DNA from 2 places in the Embleya sp. NPDC050154 genome. Region 2 is predicted to be linked to the other one. Evidence: riboswitches for the same ligand, from Rfam matches in the RefSeq annotation. Region 2 holds a riboswitch; the other holds the start of a gene.

Region 1 (3,687 bases), on a different contig from region 2:
GAGCCCGCGACGAACGCCCGCGAGATGCGTACCTCGTCCACCAGCACCCGCAGGCGCCCGTCGTAGCCGCGTCCGGCCAGACCCGCCTCCAGGCGCTGGGCGCGGGCGAACGCGTGCACGAAGACCGCCGAGCCGAGCCCGGCCACCGAGCGCCAACGGGCTCGCCGGGTGCGGTGACCCAGCCGGCCCGCCTGGGCCTGGTTGATCCGCGTGGTCGTGTCGTAGAGCAGGAACAACATTCGATACATCACCGCGGCGACGTCCACCACGGCGGCCGGCACGCCCACCCGGGTCAGCCTCGGCAGTACGTCCGACAGCGGTGTGGTGAACGCGAACAGCAGCATTGCCAGGCCCGCGGCGGTGGAGCGGGCGAGCAACTCGGCGGCGTGGCGCGGCCCGTTGGGGGCCCAGCCGACGCCGTCCGCGCCGATCGTGACGAGCAGGGCGAGCGCGCCGGTGGCGGCGAATCCGAGCGGCGCGCGGGCGGCCCGCCACAACCGCCGGGCGGGCACGCGCGCGAAGCCGAACGCGACGACCAGGACGGTCGCCGCGACCAGGACCGCGCCGGGCCACGGCGGCAGTGCCACCGCGCACCCGAGCAGCCCGAAGGAGAGCACGGCCTTGTCGGCCGGATGGCGGTGACGCCACGAACTCGCGTGCGCCGCCGCGTCGATCGGCAGCACGGAATCAGCGGCCCGGGACCGATGCCGGCGTCTGGTCCGCTGGTGTCGCCCCGGCGGCATTCGCCGAAGCGGCGGTCGGTTCGTCGGGCGTGTCCGAGGCATCCGGCGCGAGCCGGCGGCGGGTGCGCTTGACCCCGAACATGTAGCCGACCACGCCCGCGCCGAGGGCGGCCTGCAACGCGAACAGACCGGACTCGATCTCTCCGGACGGCGGTTCGTACAGCGGGCTGAACCACGGCTCGTAGTCCGGGTCGTTCTCGGTGATCGCGGTCTCCGCCTGGGTGTCGGCGCCCGCGAACGGCTCGTCCTTGTGGTCGCCCATGCCGAACACCACGGGCAGGACCGCGAGCAGTACCACGGCCAACACGATCAGCAGGTTGATCTTCGTGGAGCGCTTCACTTGGACTTCTCCTCCTCGCGCGCGATCCGCGCGTCCGTGACCACACCGAGCCGGACCAGATCGCCGCGGCTGGACTGCCGCAACAAGCGCACGACCAGGACGGTCAGCAGACCCTCGCTGATCGCCAGCGGGATCTGGGTGAGGGAGAAGATGCCGCCGAACTTGGCCAACGCGCCCGCGAATCCGCTGTCCGGGTCGGGGAAGGCCAGGGCCAATTGCACGCTGGTGACGCAGTAGGTGCTCAGGTCCGCGACGAACGCGCCCACGAACACCGCGACATCCAGCGGAGTGGTGCCGCCGCGTCCGTCCAGGAGCGAACGGGCCAGCCGATACGCGCCGTAGCCGGCCCACGGGCCGACGATCGCCATGGAGAACACGTTCGCGCCGAGCGTGGTCAGCCCGCCGTGCGCGAGCAGCAACGCCTGGAAGAGCAGGGTGATCGTGCCCAGTACGGCCATGATCGGCGGCCGGAACAGGATCGCGCCCAGTCCGGTACCGGTGGGATGGGAGCAACTACCGGTGACGGAAGGGATCTTGAGCGCGGACAGCACGAACGAGAACGCGCCGGACGCGCCGAGCAGCAGCGTGTTCTCGGGTTTGTCGCGTACCTCGCGGGTGAGCGCGCGGGCGCCGTGGACGACGAACGGGGCCGACGCGACGCCCCAGGCGGCAGCGTGTTCCCAGGGCAGATAGCCCTCTGCGATATGCATGAGGAAGGGTCCCTCTCCAACACCTCGTGGACGGACGATCGCCGTGGCCGGTCTCCTGGCTGACGGGTCGTACGTTCACATCTCCGCCTTCCCGGGGCCGCGCGAGCGGTCCCAGTGGCTTCCCGCGGCGACGAATCAACGTTTCCGCGGGGGTGGAGGAGAACTTCCCGATCACAGTGGCGAGGGCCGCGCCGGCATCGAACCGGCTTCCCGAGCACCACGGCGAGCCGACACTAGTGGTCGGATGGACATGGCGACAAGATGGCTTTTGCAAACCGTGCGCAAGACCACAATGCGGGCGGAGCGGTCGAGCAATTGCCGCATTCCGGAGCGTGATCGTCGACGGGTGCGGCGGGGCGCGATTGCGGTGCGATGCGGAGTGGCGCGGTGTGGCGCGGCTCGGCGCCGAGGCACGCCGCGCGGTGCTCAGTCCAGGCCGGGTCCTCGGCCCCGGACCACCACGGTGCCCGCAACCCGGTCACCGACCCGCTGGCGCCGCTCGCTGGTGAGCACCGCGGTCAGGCCGACCGCGCCGAGCGCGAACGCGTCGACGCACAGCAGCAGCCAGCGGATCCCGAGCTGACGCCGCCCCGCCCGCCCACCGGACACGTCCACGACCCGGATACCGAACATCTGCATGCCCCACGTGCGCCCGTCGTGCTCGGCGGGCCGCAGTACCCAGTACCAGAACAGGATCGCCAGCGCGACCATCAGCACACCGACGGTGATCGTCGCGGTCAGCGGGCCGCTGCGGATCGAACCGTCGGGATGTGTGGGCAGCAGGACGAACAGGAACATCGCGGCGCCGGGCAACAGCGCGGACGCCAGCACGTCCACCACGAACTGGCCGATCCGGCGCCACAGCACCGAGGGGCCGACCGGGCTCGCGACCTCGGGCAGCCACACCCGGGCGCGCGGGCGGGCGGGCCGCGCCGAGCGGGCGAAGTGCCGCGGAAGGCTCCGTTCGTACATGCTGTTGTACTTTCCGCAACCGGGTGATTTGACTCCCGACGCGGCCGGATATCGGCGAGATTGCGCCCGGTCGGCGGATCCGGTCGGCGGCCGGGACCGGATGGCCCGGATCCGGCGCCGACGGCGGCGATCGGATTCTCGGGTGATCAGATCGTCATCGGGCCGTCCACGCCGAACAGGTCCGGCTCGGAGCGGCTGATCACGTCGTACAGCGGTTTGTAGTTGATCCAGGCGACCGTGTCGTTGCCCAGTTGTTCCCGGGTCAGCCGCGCGTTTTCCGGCGTGATCGGCTTGAGCTCGCCGGCCGCCTGGGCGAGCAGCTGTACCTGGCAGGAGCGCTCCATGGTGATGAACCACCACGCCGCCGCGTCGACCGACTGCCCCACCGTGAGCAGGCCGTGGTTGCGCAGGATCAGCGCCTTCCGCGGGCCGAGCGTCTTGGCGATGCGGCGGCCCTCCTCGGCGTCGAGTACGACGCCCGCGTAGTCGTCGAACAGCTCGTGATCCTCGTAGAACGGGCACACGTCCTGAGTGATCGGTTCGAGTCGGATGCCGAGCGCGGAGATCGCCCGGCCGTGCACGGAGTGGCTGTGTGCCGCCGCGACCACGTCGGGACGGGCCGCGTGGATCTGCGAGTGGATCGCGAACGCGGCCTGGTTGACGTGGAATCGGCCCTCGACGACCTGTCCCTCGTGGTTGACCAGAATCAGGTCGTCCACGGTGATGTGCTTGAACGACATCCCGAACGGGTTGACCCAGAAGTGATCGGTGAGCTCCGGATCACGCGCGGTGATGTGGCCGGCCACCCCCTCCTCGAAGCCGAACCGACCGAACAGCCGCAACGCCGCGGTCAACCGCTCCTTGCGGTGCCGGCGCTCCTGTTCGACGGTCTCGAACGTGGGCGGCAGGGCGAAGCTCAGGT
Region 2 (3,518 bases):
CTCGAATAGGCCGGCTGGTCGGGGCACTCGCCCTTCTCCTGCTGCCCGCCACCGCCCAGATCACCGTGAGCGCACCCGCCGCCTACGCCATCGACCCCACCAAGGGCTCCGCCGGCGTCTGCCCGGACGCCAACGGGGTGACCGTGATCGTCGACTTCCAGGAACTCGGCGGCGCCACGCTCACCCGTTGCGCGCCCGGCGACCAGGCCACCGGTCTGGCCGCGCTCAAGAACGCCGGCTTCCAGATCCAGGGCACGAACCGGTGGGGCGAGGCGTTCATCTGCCGGATCGAGGGCAAGCCCGGCACGGACACCGAGCCCTGCGTCAACACCCCTCCGGCGTCCGCGTATTGGTCGTACTGGCACGCGCCGAACAACGGCACTTGGACGTACAGCTCGTGGGGTGCGACCAACCGCAAGCCCCCGCTGGGCAGCTTCGAGGGCTGGTCCTTCTCCAAGGACAAGACCTCCACCACCAATCCGCCCCCGCGCGTGGCCCCCACGCGCCCGTAGGGCCGACCCGGCGTCGGATCCGAAGCGAGGTCGTCCTCGGCTCCGCGACCGCGTTCGTTCCGCCGGTCATCGCCGACGCGCGTGATTCGGTCGGAACGAACGCCGGGAACGGACCGCGCACGCCTGCCCGATCGGCGCCGGCGGCGGCATCCGCCTCGCGCGTACGTCGTTTCACCGTCCACCGGGTGGACTCGCCTGCCGGACGCGCCCATCGCCGGCTAAGCTGACGGACGCAGTCGGTTCGCCCTGCCCGCCAGGCAGGCGCGTCGTAAGAGGGAACCCGGTGTGAATCCGGGACTGCCCCGCAGCGGTGAGTGGGAACGACCGCCGTCAACAGCACTGGGCCCCAGGACGGGCCCGGGAAGCGACGGCCAGTAGGAGTCCGCCCTTTCGGTGGACGCGCCCACGAGTCCGAAGACCTGCCACTGCCCGTGTGCCGACGAGGCACACGGTGATCTCGGTGACCTCGTGGGCGGGTCGGCGGACAACCCCGGTGGCACACGTGCGCGACAGCGCCGAAACGCCCCGGCGGCTTGCCATCCCTTCGCGCCCTCGATCCGTCCCGGGATTCCGGAGACAACTCGCGAAGGAGAGTTCCGTGACCACCAAGTCCGCAGCCGCGGCAACCCGCGCCACCGTGTACGGCTACCCCCGACAGGGCCCGCGCCGGGAGTTGAAGAAGGCCATCGAGGGCTACTGGGCCGGTCGGGTCACCGCCGACGGGCTTCGCGAGACCGCGGCCGAACTGCGCCGCGCCAACCGCGATCGGCTCGCCGATGCCGGTGTACACGAGGTGCCCACCGGCGACTTCTCGCTCTACGACCACGTCCTGGACACCACCGTGATGGTCGGCGCGATCCCGCCCCGCCACCGTGCGGCCGTCGAAGCCGACGCCCTGGACGGCTACTTCGCGATGGCGCGCGGCACCCAGGAGGTGGCGCCGCTGGAGATGACCAAGTGGTTCGACACGAACTACCACTACCTGGTCCCCGAACTCGGCCCCGACACCGTGTTCTCCGCGAACTCCGCCAAGCAGGTCGCCGAGTTCGAGGAGGCCGTCGCACAGGGCCTGACCGCCCGCCCCGTACTGGTCGGACCGATCACCTACCTCCTGCTCGCCAAGCCCGCGCCCGGCGTCGCGGCCGACTTCCAGCCGCTGACCCTGTTGGATCGACTACTGCCGGTGTACGCCGAGGTGCTCGCCGACCTGCGCGCGGCCGGCGCCGAGTGGGTGCAACTGGACGAACCCGCGCTGGTCCAGGACCGCAGCTTCGCCGAACTCAACGCCATCGCACGCGCCTACCGCGACCTCGGCGCGCTCACCGACCGGCCCAGGCTGCTGGTCGCCTCGTACTTCGACCGCCTCGGCGAGGCGTTGCCGATCCTGGCCAAGGCGCCGATCGAGGGGCTCGCCCTCGACTTCACCGGAGCCGCGTTCGCCAACCTGGACGCCCTGGCCGCCGTCGGCGGACTGCCCGGCAAGCGCCTGGTCGCCGGCGTCGTCGACGGGCGCAACGTGTGGATCAACGACCTCGGCAGGTCGCTGGCCACCCTGGGTACCCTGCTGGGCCTGGCCGAGCGCGTCGACGTGTCCGCGTCCTGCTCCCTGTTGCACGTGCCCCTGGACGCCGGCGACGAGCGCGACATCGACCCGCAGGTCTCCCGATGGCTCGCCTTCGCCCGGCAAAAGACCGAGGAGATCGTCACGTTGGCCCGCGGCCTGGGCCAGGGCACGGACACCATCGCGACCCATCTCGCCGCCAACCGGGCCGACCTGGCCGCGCGCAAGACCTCCGCCCTGACCCGCGACCCCGCCGTACGTGCCCGCGCCGCCGCGGTCACCGACGCGGACGGCCGGCGCAGCCTGCCCTACGCCGAGCGCGCCGCGGCCCAACGTGCCCACCTGGGACTCCCGTTGCTGCCGACGACCACGATCGGCTCCTTCCCGCAGACCGGCGAGCTGCGCACCGCCCGCGCCGACCTGCGCGCCGGACGCATCGACGAGGCAGGCTACGAGGAACGCATCGAGTCCGAGATCCGCGACGTGATCTCCTTCCAGGAGAAGGCCGGAATCGACGTCCTGGTGCACGGCGAGGCCGAACGCAACGACATGGTGCAGTACTTCGCCGAACAACTCACCGGATACGTGGCCACCCGGCACGGCTGGGTCCAGTCGTACGGCACCCGGTACGTGCGCCCGCCGATCCTGGCCGGCGACATCTCCCGTCCCGAGCCGATGACCGTGCGCTGGACCTCGTTCGCCCAGTCGTTGTCCGACCGCCCCGTCAAGGGCATGCTCACCGGCCCCGTCACCATGCTCGCGTGGTCCTTCGTGCGCGACGACCAGCCGCTCGGAACCACCGCCCGGCAGGTCGCCCTGGCGCTGCGCGACGAGGTCCGCGACCTGGAGGACGCGGGGGGCTCGGTCATCCAGGTGGACGAACCAGCGCTGCGCGAGACACTGCCGCTGCGCGCCGCGGACCGCGCCGAATACCTGGCCTGGGCCACCGAGTCGTTCCGCCTGACCACCTCCGGCGTGCGCGCGGCCACCCAGATCCACACGCACATGTGCTACGCCGAGTTCGGCGACATCGTGCAGGCGATCGACGACCTCGACGCCGACGTGATCAGCCTGGAGGCCGCCCGTTCGCACATGCAGGTCGCCCGGGAGCTCGCCGCCCACGGCTATCCGCGCGAGGCCGGTCCCGGTGTGTACGACATCCACTCCCCGCGCGTCCCGAGTGCGGAGGAGGTGACCGCTCTGCTGCACGAGGGGTTGACCGCGATCCCCGCCGGGCGGTTGTGGGTCAACCCCGACTGCGGCCTCAAGACCCGCGGCTGGCCCGAGGTTCGCGCCTCGTTGGAGAACCTGGTGGCGGCGGCGCGCGGGGTACGGGCGACGCTCCCCGACGCCGCGTCCTGAGTCGGGACCACCGGGGCGGGGAAGGCACGCCCCGCCCCGGCGGTCCGGGTCGTCGCGGCGGCCATGCGTGCCCGAACGGCGTG

The links. Region 2 has a riboswitch for cobalamin ahead of metE (5-methyltetrahydropteroyltriglutamate--homocysteine S-methyltransferase). Riboswitches for the same ligand answer to the same signal wherever they lie in the genome.
Region 1: it holds a riboswitch for cobalamin, as region 2 does, so the genes downstream of both, ACIBSV_RS15160 (energy-coupling factor ABC transporter permease) here and metE (5-methyltetrahydropteroyltriglutamate--homocysteine S-methyltransferase) in region 2, are expected to answer to the same signal.

Annotation. Positions count from the first base shown of each region.
Region 1 covers NZ_JBITJP010000006.1:102,915-106,601, reverse strand. Annotated here, with positions in the region: gene cbiQ (cobalt ECF transporter T component CbiQ) at 1-683, opposite strand, end outside; gene ACIBSV_RS15165 (energy-coupling factor ABC transporter substrate-binding protein) at 688-1,083, opposite strand; gene ACIBSV_RS15160 (energy-coupling factor ABC transporter permease) at 1,080-1,793, opposite strand; cobalamin riboswitch at 1,821-2,030, opposite strand; gene ACIBSV_RS15155 (RDD family protein) at 2,220-2,765, opposite strand; gene ACIBSV_RS15150 (class II aldolase/adducin family protein) at 2,912-3,687, opposite strand, start outside.
Region 2 covers NZ_JBITJP010000001.1:463,581-467,098, reverse strand. Annotated here, with positions in the region: gene ACIBSV_RS02150 (flagellar hook-length control protein FliK) at 1-512, shown strand, start outside; cobalamin riboswitch at 733-954, shown strand; gene metE (5-methyltetrahydropteroyltriglutamate--homocysteine S-methyltransferase) at 1,111-3,435, shown strand.